Regions from separate parts of the Delftia sp. HK171 genome, predicted to be linked through region 2. Evidence: riboswitches for the same ligand, from Rfam matches in the RefSeq annotation. Region 2 holds a riboswitch; the other holds the start of a gene.
What was found. A riboswitch is a leader RNA that binds a small molecule or an ion and turns the genes downstream of it on or off. The one in region 2 is predicted to bind glycine.

Region 1: it holds a riboswitch for glycine, as region 2 does, so the genes downstream of both, BO996_RS00630 (D-amino acid dehydrogenase) here and gcvT (glycine cleavage system aminomethyltransferase GcvT) in region 2, are expected to answer to the same signal.

Annotation. Positions count from the first base shown of each region.
Region 1 covers NZ_CP018101.1:147,956-158,954, forward strand. The annotation lists gene BO996_RS00625 (invasin domain 3-containing protein) at 1-598, opposite strand, end outside; glycine riboswitch at 1,245-1,355, shown strand; gene BO996_RS00630 (D-amino acid dehydrogenase) at 1,448-2,779, shown strand; gene BO996_RS00635 (FIST signal transduction protein) at 2,830-4,065, opposite strand; gene BO996_RS00640 (PhaM family polyhydroxyalkanoate granule multifunctional regulatory protein) at 4,142-5,098, opposite strand; gene BO996_RS00645 (copper chaperone PCu(A)C) at 5,241-5,753, opposite strand; gene BO996_RS00650 (hypothetical protein) at 5,850-6,209, opposite strand; gene BO996_RS00655 (glutathione S-transferase family protein) at 6,329-6,991, shown strand; gene recD (exodeoxyribonuclease V subunit alpha) at 7,010-9,205, opposite strand; gene recB (exodeoxyribonuclease V subunit beta) at 9,202-10,999, opposite strand, start outside.
Region 2 covers NZ_CP018101.1:4,368,387-4,379,385, reverse strand. The annotation lists gene BO996_RS19730 (PAS domain-containing hybrid sensor histidine kinase/response regulator) at 1-844, opposite strand, end outside; gene gcvP (aminomethyl-transferring glycine dehydrogenase) at 999-3,890, opposite strand; gene gcvH (glycine cleavage system protein GcvH) at 3,962-4,336, opposite strand; gene gcvT (glycine cleavage system aminomethyltransferase GcvT) at 4,472-5,605, opposite strand; glycine riboswitch at 5,665-5,783, opposite strand; glycine riboswitch at 5,799-5,910, opposite strand; gene BO996_RS19710 (fatty acid--CoA ligase) at 6,080-7,684, shown strand; gene BO996_RS19705 (LysR family transcriptional regulator) at 7,712-8,641, opposite strand; gene BO996_RS19700 (DMT family transporter) at 8,740-9,231, shown strand; gene BO996_RS19695 (sensor histidine kinase) at 9,283-10,992, opposite strand.

The DNA of each region.
Region 1 (10,999 bases), 2.2 Mb from region 2:
TGGTGCCCGTATCGCCGCCGCTGATCATCTGGGTTTGACCACAGGCATTGGTGGCTCCCGTCACGGCGCCGGACTGGGCTCCGCTGACGAATGTATTGGCACAGCGCACGTAAACCGTCTGATTGTCGACATACGGATGGAGGTTTCCGGCCGCATCCTTGGATGTCCCACTCTGTATGGTTCGTACCGACGTAGACAGTGTCGGCGCAAAGACGATGGAAACATCGGCACTCGGATCCAGCGTTTGCAGCGTGTAGTTGGCTGCCTGAATGGCAGCTCGCAGCGTACATGCGCCAGCAAAGGTGCCTCCCAGCGTGCTGACACAGGTGGTTGGTGTCGTTGCATTGGCATTGGGAGCGTCGCTGTTGTCGGTGACCGTGAAAACGACGGTCGCCGCCAGTGCCGTGGATGAGATACCCGCGCATGAAAGCAGCAGCAAAGAGAAAAGGCACTTCGCTGCACGCCACTTGCGAAAAAATGCCGAACCAGGCAGGCGATTGAGAGCATGCATGATATTCCCCGTTTTCTCAAGGAGATATGACAGGAAAATGATTTTCCCAATGGCAATGGCCATCAGTTGTACCCAGCGCATTTGCATCGCCGTACCTCGAATAGTTCTATTTGAATCACGAGCTCACAACTCACCTTGCAGCCGGTGAGGTTGGAAGCAAAATTTTTCGCGCAGATCCTGCGCGTCAATCAGAAAAGGCGGATTTCCATCAACGTTTGCGAGCTGCTCCGCTGCCCATTGAGCCGGACACACCTTCAGTCGGGTTTGCGACGCAAATCATTCCTCCCTCCACAAACCATATTCACCGTGCTTGTATTTTTTCAGTGCCGGACCAGTTTCCATGGACCTGCACCTGTGCAACGGTAAGTCGCCTATCAGACATATACACAACTCATGGTTAACCCATGCAGGTCCAATCGACCAGAACATGCACTGACAAACCACTGCACACATCGATAGGCTAAATCATGTTTTTTTCTATTTCAATAGTTTTTTTACATGCAGTCGGAGACTCGTGCCAGCGCTACGAGGGAGGCGCTTGAGCGATCTAGGGAATACCCTGAATCGGCCACACCACATACAGGTAGTAACTGGTGGTATCCCGAGTACGACTGGAACCGGCTGCGCAAGCCACATAGAATCGCCCCTGCAGGAGAGCAGGCGGGCACCACGGTGCCGAGCCTCACCGAAGGCGCAAACTCCCATACACGCTCAGGTTCCGTACTGCAAACACAACATGCCGTCTGGAGAGCCGCCGCACGCAATATGCGGCGCACCGAAGGAGCAAGCCCCGTTCCCATGGACGGCGGTGAATCTCTCAGGTACCAAGGACAGGGGGAGCGGCAGCTGCGTCACGACGGACGCCGGCTGCTTGCTATTGAATCCATAGCTACCAGCTTCCGCGTGACCGGCACATGCCTTTGAAAGGGCATTGTCATGCGCGTCATCGTTCTCGGAGCCGGCCTGATCGGCACCGCCTCGGCCTACTATCTGCAATCCCTGGGCCACGAGGTCACGGTCATCGACCGCCAGGCTGCGCCCGGCGCCGAAACCAGCTTTGCCAACGGCGGGCAGATCTCGGTCAGCCACGCCGAGCCCTGGGCCAACCCCGGCGCACCGCTGAAGTTGCTGGGCTGGCTGGGCCGGCAGGACGCCCCCCTGCTGTTCCGCCTGCGCGCCGACATGCGCCAGTGGCTCTGGGGCCTGTCCTTCCTGCGCAACTGCACGCCCGCGCGCACGCGCCACAACATCCAGCAGATCGTTCGCCTGGGCACCTACAGCCGCGAGGCCCTGCAGCAGCTGCGGTCGGACACCGGCATCCAGTACGAACAGCGCATGCAGGGCATCCTGCACTTCTACACGAACGCCCGCGAGTTCGAGGGCGCTCTCAAGCCCACCGAGCAGATGCAGGCCCTGGGCTGCGACCGCCGCCTGATCGACGCCGACGAAGCCGTGCGCCTGGAGCCGGCCCTGGCCCATGTGCGCGGGCAGATAGCGGGCGCCACCTATACGGCCGAGGATGAATCGGGCGACGCCAATCTCTTCACGCGCGAGCTGGCACGCATTGCCACCACCACGGGCGTGCAGTTCCGCCACGGCCACCACGTGACGGCGCTGCGCACCACGGGCGCGGGCGCCAGCCGCCATATCGACCATGTGGAGGTGACCAATGCCGATGGCCGCTACGAACGCATCCAGGGCGACGCCTATGTGCTGGCCATGGGCTCGTTCAGCCCGCTGCTGGCCCAGCCGCTGGGGTTGCGCCTGCCCATCTATCCGGCCAAGGGCTACTCCGTGACCCTGCCGGTGCTGGACCCCGCCAAGGCCTATCAGGTCAGCCTCACGGACGACGAGTTCAAGCTGGTGTTCTCGCGCTACACGGGCGCGCAAGGCGACCGCCTGCGCATTGCGGGCACGGCCGAGTTCAACGGCTACGACCGCAACCTGGACCCCGTGCGCTGCGAGGCCATCGTGCGGCGCGTGCAGCAGCTGTTCCCCGGCGCTGGCGATACCGAACGCGCGCAATTTTGGAGCGGCCTGCGCCCCGCCACGCCCAGCAATGTGCCGCTGATCGGACGCTCACCCATCGCCAACCTGTTCCTGAACACCGGCCACGGCACGCTGGGCTGGACCCATGCCTGCGGCTCCGGCATGGCGCTGGCCGACCTGGTCAGCGGCAGGCAGCCGGCCGTGGATTTCGATTTTCTGGGAGCTGCAGTCATGGACCCGGATCGCAGCGCAGGCACGGTGCGCCCGCGCGCGGTCTGAGATGCAGACGGTGTGTACCGTGTGTACGGCGTGTACGGCGTGTACGACGCCTAAGCAGTGAACACCGTCAACACCCCGGCGAAGCGGTGCAGGCGGGCGTCCATGATCTCGGCTTCGGCGACGAAGCCGATCAATGGCACATCGCCCAGTGCGTGGCGCAGGGTGCGCAGTTCGGCATCGGGGCCGCCGAACAGGCCGCCGCCGCGGCCCCGGCAACTGATGTAGATGGCGCCACGGATGCGGGGCTGTGCCTCGCCTTCGGGCGCCGCCTCCTCGGGCTCCGCCGCATCGCGCAGCGCAGCGCCCAGTTGCAGCAGTTCCTGGCGCGCGACCTGGGCCTGGCGGCGGCAGAAGATCACCGAATGCCCGGCCTCCACGGCCGATGACAGGGCCACGCCCTGGCGCAGCGGGTCCAGACCGACCAGGGTCAGCACCTGGGCCTCTTCGGTGAGCACGCCGTGGGCCATGCCCCGGCCCGGCGGCGCAATGGCCGCCAGCGTGCTGCGCACCGTGGTCAGCGCGGGCTGCCAGTCGCTGCCTTCCAGCTCCACGCCCAGCAGTTGCAGCAGGCGCTGCAAGGCCGGATCGCCATTGAGCCCGGTGACCAGGGCGCCGCGCGCCTCGGTGATCTCCAGGCCCTCGCCCAGCGGCACGCAGCCCTGGGCCATGCCCGTGATGCAGGGCACGCCCGCACCGAAGGCCACGCCCGAGAAGCCTCCGCTAAAAATGCCGCGCGCATCCGCATGCTGCGCATGCAGGTCCTCGGTGCGGCAGGCGATCTGCACGCCCTCCACGCCATCGTCCCCGTCATCGCCCACGCCGCCGAACAGCAGGCCGGACTCGGTGCGCTCAGACAGCTCGTACAGCAACTCGGCCAGCTCGGGCTGGCCGCCTCCGGCATGGACAAGGGCCGAATGGGCCGTGAACCCGGCCTCGCCGCCCGGCGCATGCAAGGGCGCCAGGCCCGAATACAGGCGGTAGTGCGCCGCCGGCACATCGAGCAGCATCACCGCGAGCGCGGAGCCGGACAGGTATTCATGGGACATGGCCAGCACGCCACCGGCCGAGCAGCCAGCCCAGTCCGCCACATGGGGCAAGGCCCTGGCCAGATGCTGCAGCAGCGGCCTTGCATGGGCGGCATGCGCGTGGGACAGGTACACCAGGCCCAGTCGGGGCCGCTGCGCGTGGCCCGGATCGGCCATCTGCGAGCGCAGTTGCAGCAGCACCGCATCGGCCGCGGCGCGCCAGTCGGAATGGCTGGCATGGCCTACAGGAAACAACGACATTCCAACCTTCTTTCTAGCCCTGCCAGCGCCCGGCTTGCGGAGGGCTCTAGACCATCCATGGGAGCCGCCGTGCCGCTCAGCGCGGTGGCCGGCTCTTGGCCGGCGCCTTGCCTGCGGCCGGTGCCTTGGCTGTTGTCTTTGCGGTGGTCTTTGCCGCCGTCTTCCTGGCCGCTGCCTTGGCTGGCGCTTTCGGTGGGGCTTTGGCTGGCGCTTTCGCAGGCGCCTTGGCGGCTCCGGCCGGGGCCTTGGCCGCCGGTGCAGCCGCCTTGCCTGCCTGCGCGGCGAAGGCGCCAGCCTGGGCCGTCATGCGGTCCATGGCGGCCTTGGCGATGTCGCCGGCCATGCCGGTGGCGCGCTGTGCGGCAGCCACGGCCTCGGGGGCCATGGGCTCGGCCATGGCCTTGGCGGCGATCTGCTGGAATTGCTGGGTCAGTGCGCCCCACCATTGCATGGCCTGGCCCATGGCGGCGGCCTGGGCCGGCTCGTCCTTGGGCGCAGAAGCCTCGGGGCCGGAGGCCTTGCTGCCGGCATCCGCGGATGCAGCGGCCGCAGCAGCTGCAGGCGGCTCGGCAGGGGGCTGCGCGGGCGCGGCCTGCGGCTTTTCCTGCTTGCCGGCCTTGCCGGCGGAGGACATGGGCCAGTCCGAGTGGTCGGACTGCCCCGCGCTGGCGGCGCCCTTGCCCGCAGTGGCTGCAGCAGCGGTGGCGGCTGCAGCGGCGGGGAACTGGAAGGCCTGCGCCAGCTCGCCCATGCTGACGTTCATGCCCTGCAGGGTGGACAGCGTCATGCGCTGCACTTCCAGGGCCTGGATGGTGGCTGCCAGCGCCTTGCCATTTTGGTCCAGCCAGAACTGCACGGCCTTGAGTTCGGTGATGCGCTTGTCCACCTCCTCGATGCTCACCGTGGGCGCCACCCATTCGGGCAGGCGCCCCAGGGGCCGGGCGGTGGCCGATCCCGCGCTCTGGGCCAGGCCCTGCAGGAAGTCGAAACCGGGGATGAACTTGCCGAAACCGAAGGAGGACGCGTCACTCATGGCAGCACTCGCTAGGACTGGGTTGGAAGAGCATGCCGGCGAAGGATGCCGGCCATGCTCCCAGCTTAACCCAGGCACACGCCAAGTCCACGGCAAGTCATGCGCATGCGGCTGCGCACAAACCCGGTGCAATGGCGCTGGCTCAGTGCGAATGGCCTGCGTGGCCGCCGCCGTGGCCCGCTGCCGGGGCAGCCGCCGCGCCGGGCGCCATGGCGCGCACGGGGACCTGCAGGCTCAGGCGCGAGGTTTCGCCCTTGGCATCCTTGAACACCAGGGTGATGGGCACCTGGCTGTCCTTGAGCAGCGGGCTCTTGAGCTGCTGCAGCATGACGTGGTAGCCGCCGGGCTTCAGGTCCACGGCCACGCCCTTGGGCAGGTCCAGGCCGTCGATGGCGCGCATGCGCATCACATCGCCTTCCATCTTCATTTCATGCACCTCGGCCACGCCGGCGGCGGGCGACTCCACGCCCACCAGGCGCAGCGGCTCCTCCGCCGTCAGGCGCATGAAGGCGCCCGTGGCCTGCTGGCCCGGCACGCTGGCACGCGCCCAGGCGGCGTCGGCCTTGACGTGGGCGGCATCGGCATGGGCATGGGCCAGGCCCATGGACAGGGAGGCGGCAATCAGGAAAGGGGTGGTCCATTGACGCAGTGTCATCACGGTTTCTCCAGAAAATTCAATACGTTGCAGCACGGTCTGTGTGCATTGCAAAAACAAAAGCCAAGCGAAAGAGGCAGGGATTGAAATGGGGAGTCACCGGGGCGGGGCGCGGGCCTGCGGCAAGGCCGGCATGGCCACGCTGTGGACGGAGGCCGGGTGCGCCCGTGGCTGCGCATCTGCCATCAGCGGTGCCGGGGCCGCACTGCACCGGGCGGGCGGCGGCGCCAGCGGGGGCAGGCACAGCGGGCAGTCGATGCCGTGGCTGCCGGCAAGGGCATCGTCCTGACCGGCCGGCGATGGCACCCAGACCGATTCGCCAGCGGCCGAGCACAGGCGCTCCCAGCCCGAGGCGCGCGCCAGCGGCGCAAACGCCGATGCCAGCGCCACGCACAGCCACAGCCCCAGCACCCAGCGGGCGCAGGCAGCCAAGGTGGAGGGCAGGCGAAGCGGCATGGCGCCATTCTAGGGGTCTGCCCCAGTCGTCATCTCCGGGACCGCGCCATGCCCTGCCCGCCCCTACCATCACAGGCGCGCACCCTCGCCTTCACCACAAACAACCCAAGGAGACACCCATGCTCACCCTGTGCGGATTCGCGGCCAGCAACTACTACAACAAGGTCAAGCTGGCCCTGCTGGAAAAGCAGCTGCCCTTCAACGAGGAACTGGACTGGCTGGGCGAGACCGACATGGCACTGTCGCCGCTGGGCAAGGTGCCGTACCTGCGCATCGACGACGGCCGTGGCCTGTGCGAGTCGGCCGCCATGGTCGAGTACGTGGAGACGCTGTCGCCCGCCCCTTCCCTGCTGCCGGCCGACGCCTTCGAGGCCGCCAAGGTGCGCGAGCTGTGCGTGTACCTGGACCTGCACCTGGAGCTGGTGGCGCGCATCCTCTACCCGCAGGCCTTCTTCGGCGGCCAGGTCAGCGACTCCACCCGGGAGCGCACGCTGGCCCAGCTCGACAAGAACGTGGCGGCCTTCGCCAAACTCGCGCGTTTCTCACCCTTTGTGGCGGGCGACAGCTTCACGCTGGCCGACTGCTGCGCCATCGTCCACCTGCCCCTGGTCAGCGCGGCCAGCAAGCTCGTTGGCGGGCGCGACGTGCTGGCCGACCTGCCCGTGCGCGAGTACCTGGCGCGCATGGCCGAGCGGCCCACGGTGCAGCAGGTCAATGCCGACCGCAAGACCAATACGGCGCTGATGATGTCCCGCTACGCCAGCGACAAGACTCCGGCCTGAGCCGCCGCCCTGCCCGCCTCAGTCCTGCAGCCAGCGCAGCAGCCCGCTGGCGCGCTGCGTGGGGCTGCCAACGGCCGAGGCCAGCAGGCCCGGCACCTCGGAGAACAGCGAGAAGGCCTGGCGGGCGCGCGTGATGCCGGTGTAGACCAGCTCGCGCCCCAGCACGCTGCCGCCGCGCGAGGGCAGCACCAGGGCCGTGTGCTCGAACTCCGAGCCCTGGCTCTTGTGCACCGTCATGGCGAAGGCCGTCTCCACATGGGCCAGGCGGCTGACACCGACCGAGCGCAGCTCGTCACCCTGCAGGAAGTACACGCGCAGCGGCTGCCCGGGCCCACCCTGCGGCCCCCCCTGTGACCCGCCCTGCGACCCACCCGGCAGCGCAATGCCGATGTCACCGTTGAACACGCCCAGCTGCGCATCGTTGCGCGTGACCATGACGGGCCGGCCCGCATACCATTCGCCGCTGCGGCGGATCGCGCCCTGCGCTTCCAGGGCCTGCTCCACCGCCCGGTTGAGGCCGGACACGCCCCAGTCCCCCTCGCGCACGGCGCACAGCAGACGGAAGCGCTCGAAGGCCTGCAGCACATCGACCACCCAGGCCCGGTGCGCGGCCTCGTAGTCGCCGTCTGCAGCCGGCCTGTTTTGCAGCGCCCTGGCATACAGCGCATAACTGGCCAGGCCGCCACGCCCGCGCACGGCCAGTTCGGTCACGGCCTGCACGCCGCCGCCCTGGCGCTCCCAGAGTTCGGAGTGCGTACCGCCTTGCGTGCCGGCATCGAGCAAGGCCTGGGCCTGCGCGGCGTGGCCGGCATTCACGGCGCGCGCCAACTGGCCGATGGGACCACCGAAGCGCCGGCTTTCGCGCAGCATGACGGTGTGCTGCGCAAGAGCCGGCGGCCGGTCGCCTGCCGGCGCCGCGAACTGCGGCGGCACCGCCTGGCCGGCCACGCGCAGCGCATAGTCCAGCGTGTCCCGCAGGTAGCGTCCGGCCTGGGCATCGCGGCACAGGTCGCCCAGCACGGCGCCCGCCTCCACCGATGCCAGCTGGTCCTTGTCGCCCAGCAGCACCAGGCGGGCGCCGGCCGGCAGTGCCTCCAGCAGCGCCGCCATCATCTCCAGGTGGACCATGGAGGCCTCATCGACGATGAGCACGTCCACGTCCAGCTGCCGGCCCGCATGGAATCCCCAGTGCCGTGTATCGGGCCGCGCGCCCAGCATGGAGTGCAGGGTGCGCGCCGCGCCCATGCGCTGCACCAGGCCCGCCAGGTCGATCTCGCCGCCCATGCTGCCCTGCAATTGCAGCAAGGCCCCGTCAATCGATTGCTTCAGGCGCGCAGCCGCCTTGCCCGTGGGGGCGGCCAGGGCCACGCGCAGCTGGCCGGCGTCGGGCGCCGTGGCAAACAGCAGGGCCAGCAGCCGCGCGGCGGTATAGGTCTTGCCGGTGCCGGGGCCGCCCGTGATCACCGACAGCCGACCGCGCAGCGCCAGCGCGCAGGCCAGCTTCTGCCAGTCCACGGGGCTGCCTTCCGCCGCAGGCGGGAACAGGCGGTCCAGCCATCGCCGGGCCTGAGCTTCGTCCAGCGGCTGGCCGGCCAAGGCCTGCGCCGCCGTGCGCTGGATGACATGGGTGGCCACGGCGCGCTCGTAGTCCCAGTAGCGGCGCAGGTACAGCAGCGGCGCGGGACCGTCGGCACCGGCCAGCACCAGGGGCTGGCCAAGGTCCTCGACGCCATCCTGGCCCGCGTCACCGACCACGCGCACCACGGGGCTGGCACCCAGCGCCGCCACCCAGCCGGACAGGCGCGTGGGCAGCATCTGCCACAGAGCCTGCTGCGCGGGCAGCGCCTCGGCGGGCCAGGCCAGCACGTCGTTGGGGTGGCCGGCCAACGGCGCCAGGGGCAGGCAGCTGTGGCCGCGCCCCTCCATCTGCGCCAGCAGTGCGGCGGCCACCAGCAAGGCGGGCCCGGCCTGCGCATCCTGCCCGGCGACGAAGGAGGCCAGCGCCGCATCCAGGCGCCGCAGCAGGCCGGCATCGGCCCAGCGGCGCAGCAGGGCCAGCACCTCATTGGTGTCTGGCGGCACAGCGCCCGGCGGTTTGCCGCCCAGCGATGCGTCGCCCGGCGAGTCGCCGCCCGGCGGTTCGCCGCCCGGCCGTTCGTCGAACAGGTCCAGCGTGGCCGTATCGACGGTCCGCGAACGGGGGCGCGTGCTCATGGCGGCTCCTGCATATCGGCGCGGCCGGGGCCGAGCAGTTCATCGAGCGCATCGAGCAGGGGCAGCTCGGGCGCCATGGCATGCATGCCACCGGCCGGGCCATCGATGCCGCGCAAAAAGTAGTACAGCGCGCCGCCCAGCTGGCGCTGCGGCTCGTAGGCCGTGCCCAGCCGGCTGCGCAGCAGCCGGTGCAGGGCCAGCAGATAGAGCGCGGCCTGCACGTCGTAGCGGTGGTGGAGCATGGCGCGGGCCAGGGCCTCCTGGCCGTAGGCGGCGCCGTCCGGGCCCAGGTGGTTGCTCTTGTAGTCGAGCACCCAGTAGCGGCCCTCGTGGCAGAACACCAGGTCGGCAAAGCCCATGAGCATGCCGTGCAGCGAGCGCTGGGGCAGCGCGGGCCGCTCCTGCCCCGGCAGGATGAAGCGCCGGCACAGCTGGTCGATGCGCTCGGCCGGCAGCTGGCGCGCGGGCAGCCAGAACTCCATCTCGGACAGTTGCGGGCCCAGCGTGGCCAGCGTGACATCGAGCGGCGCCAGCGGCTGGTGGACCACGGCCGTGAGCCAGGCCAGCAGGTCGCGCGCCTGCTCGCCACGGCCCGCGCGCTCGCAGCGGCGCACCAGGCGATCAGCGAGCGCACCCTGACCGTCCACGGGCAGGGCAAAGTCTTCGCCGCCCAGCCATTCCAGCTGGTCGTGCACGAAGTTGCCGACCACGGGGCCGCGCAGAAAGCGGTGCCAGACCGCAGGCCCACCGGCCGGCCCATCCTGCAGGGGCTGCAGGCCCGCCAGGCCGGCAATGTCCGCCAGTTCCGGCGATGGCGGCGGCTCCAGCGCCTGCTCATCCTCGGCCGGTCGCTGCACGGCCACGGGCAGCACAGGCAGGCTGGGCGCGGCCATGGCACGCACCAGGGCCGAGAAGCTGCCGATGCCCCAGCGGGTGTCGAAGCGCGCGTCGTAGGCCGGGGCATCGTGCAGCGGGGTGGCGCCAGCCGGGGGCTGCCAGCGCGTGCGCTGCAGTGGCCCGGCATCCAGGTCGCGCCAGGCCATGTGCGGGTCTTCGCCGCACAGCTGCTGCAGGCCGTCGCGCCAGCCCTGGGCCGAGCGCGGCTCGGTGCCGCCCAGCAGGTAGCCGGCTGCGCCCTGCTCATTCACGCAGGCCTTGCCGTTGCCGCGCTTGAGCGGGGCCAGGCCCAGCCACAGCGCATGGCGCGGGCGGGTGAGCGCCACGTAGAACAGGCGCAGGTCCTCGCGCAGCCGCTCGCGGTCGGCCTGGGCCAGCTCCTCGTCGCTGAAGTCCAGCAGCAATCGGCGGGCTGGAGCCGCGTCGTCTTGCGACTCGTCCTGCGCGGACAGGGTCAGGAAGGGCGTTCTGGCCCGTTCCATGGGGCGGAAGCTCCCCGCAAACGGCAGGCAGACCAGCGGGTATTCCAGGCCCTTGCTCTTGTGCACGGTGACGAGCTTGACCAGGTCGGCATCGCTTTCCAGGCGCACCACCTGCTCTTCGCTGCCGCTGCCCGGCGTCTCGATCTGGGTGGCCAGCCAGCGGATCAGGGCCTGCTCGCCCTCCAGCTGGGCGCTGGCGGTCTGCAGCAGCTCGGCCAGGTGCAGGTAGTTGGTCAGGCGCCGCTCGCCGCCCATGGCCGGGTCCTGCAGCCAGCGCACGGGCAGGTCCAGCCGGTACAGGGTCTGGCGCAGCATGGCCAGCACGCCCAGGCGCAGCCAGATGCTGTGCAGTTCACGCAGCTGCTCGCTGCGCACGTCAAAGGCTTCCTCGTCGGCGGCCAGCCAGGCCAGCTCG
Region 2 (10,999 bases):
CGCCCAGCACGGCCTGCGTGGTCAGCGGTGCAAAGGACAGGGCCTGTGCCGCATCGGGCAGGAAACGCTCCAGCGGACTGCCCAGCGCGTCGTGCGGCGGGCACAGGAACAGGGCGGCGGCCGTGGGATTGAACACGGTGATGCGCTGGTCCGAGTCCAGGCAGATGATGGCGTCCAGCGCCGAGTTGATGACAGATTCCAGCCGCCGCTCGCTCAGGAACAGCTGGTGGTTGCGCTGCTGCAGCGCCAGGCGCTCGGCCAGCAGAGGGCCCTGGTCCACCACGGCGCACAGGTACTGGGCAATGGGCGGGCCGCTTTGCTGGGGGATGGCGATGCAGGCCACGTGCAGGTCGGCGCGCAGCTGGTGCTGCTCGGTGATCTCGAAGCAGACCTCGTGGGCCTCGGTGCGGCCCAGCTCGCGTGCGGCGGAGAAGGTCTCGCGCACGCGCTCGGCGTCGTCCGGGTGCACGAAGGGCGCGAAGTTCACCAGCAGCCGGTCATGCTCTGAGGGCTGGAAGGCGCTGTGCGCCATGGCGTTGGCCTGCACCACCATGTCGTGCTCGTCCACCACCAGCAGGGGCAGGGGAATGCTGGCGAACAGGGCCTCGAAGCGCTCGGAGGCGCTTTCGGCCACGGCCTGGCTGTAGTCCAGCACGCGGTTCTGGATTTCCAGTTCGCGCTGGTAGTTGCGCAGCTCGGCCACCAGGGCCTGCAGCGGGTCGTCTTCGGGCTGGAAGAGGGGGAAGCGTTCGACGGGGGGCAGGTCGGCGCCGGGCGCCAGCAGCGCATGCAGGGGCAGGTGCTCGTCGTCGCGAGGCGGATCGGAATGGTCTGGGCTGCTCATCGCGGGCTGGCGCTGGGGAAAGCGGCACATGCCGCACAAATCCTGGTGGCCCGCGCCCGGCGTCCGGCAGATTACCGGAGCCCGGCGCGGGCAGGGCCGCAGTGTACGCGCGCCAGGCGGGGCGCCACAAGCGCCCCTTTCGGTGGCAGGTGCTTCAGCTCAGGTAAGCGTCCACGGGGATGCAGCTGCAGTACAGGTTGCGGTCGCCGTAGACGTTGTCCACGCGGCCCACGGGGCACCAGTACTTGGACTGGCGCAGGGCAGCCACCGGGTAGGCAGCGGCCTCGCGGCTGTAGGAGTGGGCCCATTCCGAGGCCAGCAGCGTCTCGGCCGTGTGCGGCGCGTTCTTGAGCGGGTTGTCGTCCTGGGGCAGGCTGCCCTGCTCGATGGCGCGGATTTCCTCGCGGATGGCGATCATCGCGTCAACGAAGCGGTCCAGCTCGTACAGGCTTTCGCTTTCGGTGGGCTCCACCATCAGCGTGTTGGGCACGGGGAAGGACAGCGTGGGCGCATGGAAGCCGTAGTCGATCAGGCGCTTGGCCACGTCCTCGGCCATCACGCCCGTGCTTTCCTTGAACTGGCGCAGGTCCAGGATGCACTCGTGCGCCACATGGCCGTGCTCGCCCGCGTACAGCGTGGGGTAGTGGTCGCGCAGCCGGGCGCTGATGTAGTTGGCGCTGAGGATGGCGGTCTCGGTGGCCAGGGTCAGGCCCTGGGCGCCCATCATGCGGATGTACATCCAGCTGATGGGCAGCACGGCTGCATTGCCCAGCGGCGCGGCGCTGATGGCACCCGTGCCGCCCGCGAGGCCTGCCGTGGCATGGCCGGGCAGGAAGGGGACGAGGTCCTCGACCACGCAGACCGGGCCCACGCCCGGGCCGCCGCCGCCGTGCGGAATGCAGAAGGTCTTGTGCAGGTTCAGGTGGCTGACATCGCCGCCGAAGCTGCCCGGCGCGGCCAGGCCCACCAGGGCGTTCATGTTGGCGCCGTCCACGTAGACGCGGCCGCCATGGTCATGCACCAGCTTGCACAGCTCCTTGACCTGGGTCTCGAACACGCCGTGCGTGCTGGGGTAGGTGATCATGATGCAGGCCAGGTTGGCACTGTGCTGCTCGCACTTGGCCGCCAGGTCCGCCATGTCGACGTTGCCGTTGGCATCGCATGCGGTGACCACCACCTGCATGCCCACCATCTGCGCGCTGGCGGGGTTGGTGCCGTGGGCGCTGCTGGGAATCAGGCAGACGTTGCGGTGCGACTGGCCCCGGCTCGCATGCCAGCCCTTGATGGCCAGCAGGCCCGCGTACTCGCCCTGGCTGCCGGCATTGGGCTGCAGGCTGATGCCGGCGTAGCCCGTGGCCTGGCACAGCCAGTCGCGCAGCTGCTTGTCCAGTTCCGCATAGCCCTGCTGCTGGTCGGCCGGGGCAAAGGGGTGCACCTGGGCGAACTCGGGCCAGGTGATGGGAATCATCTCGCTGGTGGCGTTGAGCTTCATGGTGCAGGAGCCCAGCGGGATCATGCTGCGGTCCAGCGCCAGGTCCTTGTCCGACAGCTGGCGGATGTAGCGCAGCATGGCGGTCTCGGAGCGGTGGGTGTTGAACACCGGGTGCGTGAGGAAGTCGCTGCTGCGGCGCAGGCTGTCAGGGATCAGCGGCTCCACGCCCTTTTCGAAGGCGGCGAAGCTGGGCAGGGCCTGGCCGTCCCTGGCGAAGATCTTCCACAGCAGCTCGACATCGGCGCGCGTGGTGGTCTCGTCCAGCGAGATGCACAGGTATTCCTTGAAATACACGCGCAGGTTGGCGCCCAGGGACACGGCACGCTCCACGATGGCCTGCGTGGCCGCACCCGTGTGCAGGCTCAGCGTGTCGAAGCTGGGCACCTCGCGCAGCGGCGCGCCCAGCTCGGCCAGGCCGCGCGCCAGGATGGCCGTGTACGAGGCCACGCGGCGGGCGATGCGCTCCAGGCCCTCGGGGCCGTGGTAGACGGCGTACATGCTGGCCACGACGGCGGGCAGCACCTGGGCCGTGCAGATGTTGGAGGTGGCCTTTTCGCGGCGGATGTGCTGCTCGCGCGTCTGCAGTGCCAGGCGGTAGGCGGGCTTGCCATGCACGTCCACGCTCACGCCGACCAGGCGGCCGGGCAGGGAGCGCTTGAACTCGTCGCGGCAGGCCATGAAGGCGGCGTGCGGGCCGCCGGCGCCCATGGGCATGCCAAAGCGCTGGGTGGTGCCCACCACGATGTCGGCACCCCATTCGCCGGGCGGCGTGATCAGGGTCAGCGCCAGCAGGTCGGTGGCCACGATGAAGGCGGCCTGCTTGCCATGGGCCTTGTCCACGTCGGCGCGCAGATCGTCGATGCGGCCGCTGGTGGCGGGGTACTGGGCCAGCACGGCGAAGTAGTCGCCCTCCATCAGCTGGTTCCATTCCTCCAGCGAGTTGGCCAGCTGCACCTCGATGCCCAGCGGCGCGGCGCGCGTCTGGATGACCTCGATGGTCTGGGGGTGGGCATCGCCCGCCACCACGAAACGGTTGCTCTTGTTCTTGACGGAGCGCTTGGCCAGCGTCATGGCCTCGGCGGCCGCCGTGGCCTCGTCCAGCATGGAGGCGTTGGCAATCGGCATGGCCGTCAGGTCGCAGACCATGGTCTGGAAGTTGACCAGGGCCTCCATGCGGCCTTGCGAGATCTCGGCCTGGTAGGGCGTGTAGGCCGTGTACCAGGCGGGGTTCTCCAGAATGTTGCGCAGGATGACGCCGGGCGTGTGCGTGCCGTAGTAGCCCTGGCCGATGAAGCTTTTGAGCAGCTGGTTGCGGCCTGCCAGCGCCTTGAGTTCGGCCAGCGCCTGTGCCTCGGTGGCGGCCGGCGGCAGCGCCATGGGCTGGTGGCGCCGGATGGAGGGCGGGACGATGGCGTCGATCAGCGCATCGCGCGATGCCGCGCCAATGGCGCTGAGCATGTGGGCCTCGTCTTCGGGCGCGATGCCGATATGGCGGGCCACGAATTCGGTGGCGTTCTCGAGGGCGGCAAGGGGCTGGGTGGAGGACATCAGCATGGAGGGACCTGTCTCAAAAGCTGAAAAGCGCCAGGGCGGGCCCTGGCGCCCGTCCTGGCCGGAAAGTGGCGTCAGTTGCTCTGTGCGAAGGCCGTGTAGGCGGCTTCGTCGAGCAGCGCGGCCAGCTGGCCTGCGTCGCTGAGCTTGACCTTGAAGAACCAGCCTTCGCCCAGCGGGTCGCTGTTGGCCAGGGAGGGGTCGTCGCGCAGGGCTTCGTTGACTTCGACGATCTCGCCGCTGACGGGCATGTAGACATCGGCGGCGGCCTTGACGGACTCGACCACGCCGGCCACGTCGCCCTGGTTGAAGCTGGTGCCCACGGCGGGCAGATCGACGAACACCACGTCGCCCAGCGCATCCTGCGCGTGGAGGGTGATGCCGACAATGGCCGCGTCAGGGTTGGCGGCGTTGATCCATTCGTGGTCCTTGGAATACTGGATGCTCATGGCTTGCTCCGATAGAAACTGAAAAGAAACCTGTGAAAGGCGGTTTGAGAAAGGTCAGTGCGCACTGTAGCGGCATGCGATGGCAGGAAAAACGAATCCGCCGAACTCGGTCCACGCCAAGCGCGCAGGCTGTCCTCAACCGCGGTGATAGCGTGGGGGCACGAAGGGCGTGGCCTGCACCTGCATGGGCACGGCCTTGCCGCGCACCATGGCCTGCAGCGTGGTGCCGATGGCGGCGCTGCCCGGCTCCACATAGGCCAGTGCCACGGGCTGGTTCAGCGTGGGCGACAGCAGGCCGCTGGTGACCTGGCCGACCTTGCGGCCGCTGGCATCCAGCAGTTCCGTGCCTTCGCGCACGGGCACGCGCTCCAGGGCCACCAGGCCCACGCGCTTGCGCGTGAGCAGCTCGGGCGCCTGCAGCTGGGCCAGCACGGTGGCCGCGCCGGGAAAGCCGCCTTCGCGCTCGCCACCAATGCGGCGGACCTTCTGCACGGCCCAGTTCAGGGCGGCCTCGGCCGGGGTGGTGGTCGTGTCCAGATCGTTGCCGTACAGGCACAGGCCGGCTTCCAGGCGCAGCGAATTGCGCGCGCCCAGGCCCACGGGCCTGACTTCGGGCTGGGCCAGCAGGGCTCGGGCAAAGGCCTCGGCGTGGCTGGCGGGCAAGGAGATCTCGAAGCCGTCCTCGCCGGTATAGCCGCTGCGCGTGATGTACAGCTCGGCGCCTTCCCAGTCGAAGTGGCCGCCCGTCATGAACACCAGCCCGGCCGTGTCGGGCAGCAGGCGCTCCATGGCGGCTGCTGCCTGCGGGCCCTGCAGCGCCAGCAGGCCCCGGTCGAACTGGGGCTCGATTTCACAGCGCCCGCCAATGCGGGCCTGGATGTGCGCCAGGTCTTCGAGCTTGCAGGCGCCGTTGACGATCAGGAACAGGTCGTCCTCGCGGCGCACGAACATCAGGTCGTCCAGGATGCCGCCCGCGTCGTTGAGCAGCAGGCCGTAGCGCTGGCGGTGTTCGCCCAGGCCCAGCACGTCCATGGGCAGCAGCGATTCCAGCGCCGCGCCGGCATCCGGGCCGCGCAGGCTGATCTGGCCCATGTGCGAGACATCGAACAGGCCTGCCGCCTCGCGCGTGTGCAGGTGCTCGGCCATCAGCCCCTGCGGGTATTGCACGGGCATGGAGTAGCCGGCAAACGGCACCATGCGCGCGCCCAGTTCCTGGTGCAGGTCGAACAGCGGGGTCTTGAGCAGATCGGTGGTGGAGGCAGCGGTCAAGGAGGGACTCTCTTTTCGGCAAGGGGCAAGGCACAACGCCATCCCGGAATCCCGGGATGTCCTGCCCTGCTGTCCGCTTTACCTGAGAGATTCACCCGCACCTTCCATGCGTGGGGCTTGCTCCTTCGGTGGATGGGGCACACCGCCGTGCCCTGCATCTCTCTCCAGCTAGGAACGCCTGCGGCCGTGGCGGCAGGCGGTGCCAGTCCTTTTGCCTGAGCGTTCGGGGCGAACCCTGCGCCTTCGGCGGTGCCGCTGCCTGTGACCATTGCGGCCGGGCGGGCACTCTCTCCTGACCGGCGCATTCTAGCTGCGGCCAGCGTCCGCGCGGCTTCGGGATTTCCGCGGGCCGGCCCCAACTCCATGCGCTTGCCTGCATGGATGCATTTGCAAATTGCATAACTGTCTAAAAAATCTCCTACATTGAGATGCATCGATATATGAAATCTCGTGAGCGAGAAGGAAGAAGCGCACATGCAGCAGACGCTGGGAGACACATTGGCCTGGCCGGCACGTTACCTGCCGAACAAGGAAGCCCTGGTCGCTTGGGAGGGCGGCGAGCGCCGCGCCTGGACCTACGCCCAGCTCGATGCCGAAGTCAACCGCCACGCCCACGGCCTGGCCGAGCTGGGCATAGGCCATGGCGACGTGGTCGCGGCCTTTCTCTACAACACGCCGGCCTTTGTCTTCACCATGCTGGCGGCCGCGCGCCTGGGCGCCATCTTCAACCCCATCAACTACCGGCTGGCGGCCCAGGAGCTGGCCTTCATCCTCAAGGACGGCGCTGCGCGCGCCCTGGTGTTCGAGCACGAGGGCGGCGAGGTGGCCGCGCGCGCCCAGGCCCTGCTCAAGGCCGAAGGCGGCGGCACTGGCGCAGGCACCGAGCACTGGATCTTTGCCGACGATGCCCCGGCCGACCCGCTGCCGGTCTGGGCCACGCAGCGCCTGTCCGCCCTGGCCTGGGGCCGCAGCAGCGCGCCGCCCCAGGCCCATGTGCGCGAGAGCGACCCCTGCATCCTCATGTACACCAGCGGAACCACGGGCCGGCCCAAGGGTGTGCTGCATACGCACCGCAGCAAGCTGGCGCACAACGCCCTCATGCACCAGACCATGCAGTTCACGCGCGACGACGTGGGCCTGGCCATGGCGCCGCTCAACCACACGGCCGAGCTGCACACCAGCTTTCTGCCGCGCCTGCAGGCCGGGGCCACCCAGGTGCTGCTGCGCCGCTTTGACGTGACCGAGGCCTGGCGCCTGATCCGCGAAGAGCGCGTGAGCTTCTTCTTCGCGGCGCCCACCATGGTCACCATGCTGCTGGCCGACCCCATCGCCTCGCCTGAGCAGGCGCCCGCGCTGCGGCTGGTGGAGTACGGCGGCGCCTCCATGGCGCCGCACCTGATCCGCGAATGGACGCGCAAGGTCGGCAGCGACCTGGTCCAGGTCTACGGCACCACCGAGATGGGGCCCTGCATGTCCATCCTCCTGCCGCGCGAGCAACTCTCGCACGCGGGCTCGGCCGGGCTGCCCTCCATGGGCCATGACCTCATCGTGGCGCGCCTGCGCGAAGACAACGCCCCCACCGATCCGGCCGAGGCCTGCCTGCCCGGCGAGGTGGGCGAGATCCTGGTGCGCGGCCCCTGCATGATGGCCGGCTACCTCAACCGCCCCGACGCCAACACCCGCGCGCTGGCGCACGGCTGGTACCACACGGGCGACCTGGGCCACATCGACGACGATGGCTATCTCTGGATTCGAGACCGCATCGACTACATGATCAATTCGGGCGCCGAGAACGTCTATCCCCGCGAAGTGGAAGACGCCCTGGTCGAGCATGCCGATGTGCTCGAGGTCGCCGTCATCGGCGAGGCCGACGAGCGCTGGGGCCAGATCGTCGCCGCCCACGTGGTCGCCAAGCCTGGCGCCACGCCCACGGCCGAGGCGCTGGACGCCTTCCTGGTCCACGGCGACCGCCTGGCCGCCTACAAGCGCCCGCGCCGCTACCACTTCCGCCAGGCCCTGCCCAAGACGGCCAGCGGGAAGATACAGAAGCAGTTGCTGAGGGTGGTGGTGGCAGCCTGAGGCTGCGGCCTGCGCTTACTCCTGCTCTTACGCCTGTGTTTGCCCCTGCGCAGTACAGCACTGCGCCATCGAGTTGCGCAGCCACCGATGCATGGCATCCCCCTGCTTGCGCACATGCCAGGCCTGCTGGTAGGCAAACCGGGGCAGCTCCAGCGGCGGAGCGAAACGGCGCAGCGTTTTGTGGCGGCGCAGGTCGCCAATGGCGCGGCTGCCCACGGTCAGCACGAGGTCGGTGCCTGCCAGCACCTCCAGCGCCGCGCTCCAGTGGGGCAGGGCCAGCACCACGCGGCGGCTCAGGCCTTGGGCGGCCAGCGCCCGTTCGATTTCCTCGCTGGCGTCGGGCCGCATGGCCAGCATGACGTGCGGACGCTGCAGCCAGTCCTGCAGTGACAGCCCGCCGCGTGGCGGCAGCACGGCCTGGTCGGCCACGCTCACGAACTGTTCCTGGAACAGATCCTGCACCTCGATGCCTTCGGGCAGGTCGGGTGCGTCGGGGAAGGGCCCCAGAGCCAGGTCCAGTTCGCCATCGGCCAGCTGGGTCAGCATCACCTCGCGCGTGGACTGGCTGATGGCCAGGTCCAGCCCGGGTGCGTGCTGGCGCAGATGCCGCATCAGCGGCGGCAGCACGATGCGCGATGCGTAGTCCGACAGCGCCAGCCGCAGCCGTCCGCGTGCGTGGGCCGGGTCGAACTCCGCCTGTGCCAGCAAGCCGTTGAGGCTGCCCAACGCATCCGCCAGCGGTTGCACCAGGCCTTGCGCGCGTGCCGTCAGCGCCATGCGGCCACCGCGCCGCACCAGCAACGGGTCGCCCAGATGCTCGCGCAACTGCGCCAGCGAATGGCTCATGGCCGGCTGGCTCTTGTGCAGCCGCAGGGCCGCGCGCGTCACATGTTTTTCGGCCAGCAGGGCGTGCAGGGCCAGCAGCAGGTTGAGATCGATCCGGCGCAGTTCATCCATGCCATGAATATAGACCGTGCACACAAACGATTTCCATTCATCCAGCAGATGCGAGAGCATTCAGGCATGGATTCACGAACAGGAAAAGGATGCTTTGCATGACAGGACGGAACACGATTTTGGCCATGGCCCCCGTGGGCATGGCACTGCTGGCTGGCGCCATCCTGCCGTTCCAGGCGGCGAGCAACGCCATGGTCGGGCGGGTGCTGGGCCATCCGCTGTGGGGCGCGCTGACTTCGCTGGCCGTGAGCGTGATGGTCATCGTGCCCGCACTCTGGGCCATGCGCGCGCCCACTCCCGCGGTGGCGCAGGCAGTCGCGGGGCCGTGGTGGCTATGGATAGGCGGCGTGCTGGGTGCCATCTATGTGGCCAGTGCGGCGGCCGTGACACCCAAGCTGGGCGCGGGCGGTTTTCTGGTCTGCGTGGTGGCGGGGCAGATCGTGGTTTCGGTGCTGGTGGACCATTTCGGCCTGATGGGCCTGGGCGCCAGGCCGGTCAATTGGTCGCGGCTGGCAGGGGTGGCGCTGATCCTGGGCGGCGTGTTCCTGGTGGTGCAGGGCGGGACGGCCCGTGCAGCGGCGGCCCCATGAGCGCCGCGAGGACGCTCTGCTTCAGCGGCGAAGGCCCCGGCCTTGCCCGCGTCAGGCGGGCATGCCCGGCGGCACGGCGGCCGGCCTTGCCGCTGGTGGACGTTCCTGGCGGGCATCTGCCGTGCCGGGCAGGAACCGGCCCAGCCGGATGACAAAGCAGGCCCCGCCTCCGGCAGCCGGCTGAAAGAACGCGTCGCCTGCGTGCAGCCTGGCGATGCGCCTCACCACGGACAGGCCCAGACCATGCCCGTTGACGCGCCGGGTGGCGCTTGCGCGTTCATAGGGCTCGAAAACCTGTCCTGCCGCTTCGGGCGCAAGGCCCGGTCCCTGGTCGCTGACGGAAATCAGCAGGTCACCGGACGCATCGCAGCGGGCGGCCAGTGTGATGTCGCCCGCCTTGGCATATTTGATGGCGTTGCCGACAAGGTTGGAGATGGCGATGCGCACCAGGACAGGGTCGCATTGCCATTGCTGCGGGCCGTGTTCCAGATCCAGTTTCAGGCGATGCCGCCGGGACCAGCCGACGAGCTCTGCAGACTCCTCCAGGAGTTCATCCAATGGCGTCTGCTCCAGTTGCAGCCGGAACGCGCCCGCGTCCAGCCGGTCGTTGATCAGGCAGGTGTCCACCAGGGTCATCAGCCGGCGCGAGGCCCTGCGTATCTGCGACGCCTGCTCGATGAGGGAGTCCGCGTCCGTCGTCGGGAACGTCTGCAGCTCGGTCGCGGCGCCGTCCACGATGGTGAGCGGGGTGCGGAACTCGTGGTTGATCATGTTGAAGAACTGGCGCTGCTCCAGCCGCATCTCGCGCTCGCTGTGCAAGGCGGTCTGCAAGGCCTGCTGGGCTGCTTGCAGCTGTGCGGTGCGCTGCAGGACCTTGGACTCCAGCTCGCGCTCGGCAGCCTGGGCGCGTGACAGGGCCTGCATCCGCTCACTGCGCAGGGCACGCTCCGCCACCCGCGTGCGGTTGGTCACCGCCATTCCCAGCAGGATGGCCTCGGACACACGCCCGGCAAACCACAGCATCTGGGCCGATGGCAGCGCCACATCCGGCAGCAGGCCCTGGGTTCTCAGCAGGTTCAGGATGCCCAGGGCGGAAGGCACCGCAAACGCCAGCGCGCCCGGCAGGTATTGCCACTGCCTTCGAACCACCAGCAGGTACAGCACGAAGACCGCACCGAACGATGTGGACACCAGGGCCGTGAACACCACGGCACGCGAGATCTGCGGATAGCCCCCCAACAGTGCCAGGCCCAGTGCGATGGCATTCAGCCAGGCCACCACGCTGAAGAGGTGCGCAGCCCAGATCCAATGGCGACGGAACTCGAACAATTGGCTGAAAAACACCGTCGCCACCACACAGAAGCTGCAGTAGGCGATGGACAGCGCATGCTGGGGCTGGTCGGCGCCGGGCAGCCACAGGCCTTCGGGCCGGTAACGGAAAGCAGCGTAGGCAAAGCCGGCTGCCAGGAGCGCGGCGCAAAGAATGTAGAGCCTTTCCCTGAGCCAGCACCACAGGATCAGGCTCATCAGCGTGATGGCCAGGGCCGAGCCCATGTACGCGTAAAGCAGCATGGCGGCCGGCGCCATGCTTCTGCCGGGAAACACCGCAATGCCCTGGGCGGCCTGTGGGTTGGGCAGCAAGCGGGTGAGCAGTGCCAGAAGCGCTGCAGCTGCCAGGGCCTGCACCAGCCATTGCGTTGCAGCACCCGTTTGCCAGTGCTTCCGGCCGCCTTCGGTGGGGTTGTCTTGCGTGTGGATCAAGGGTCCG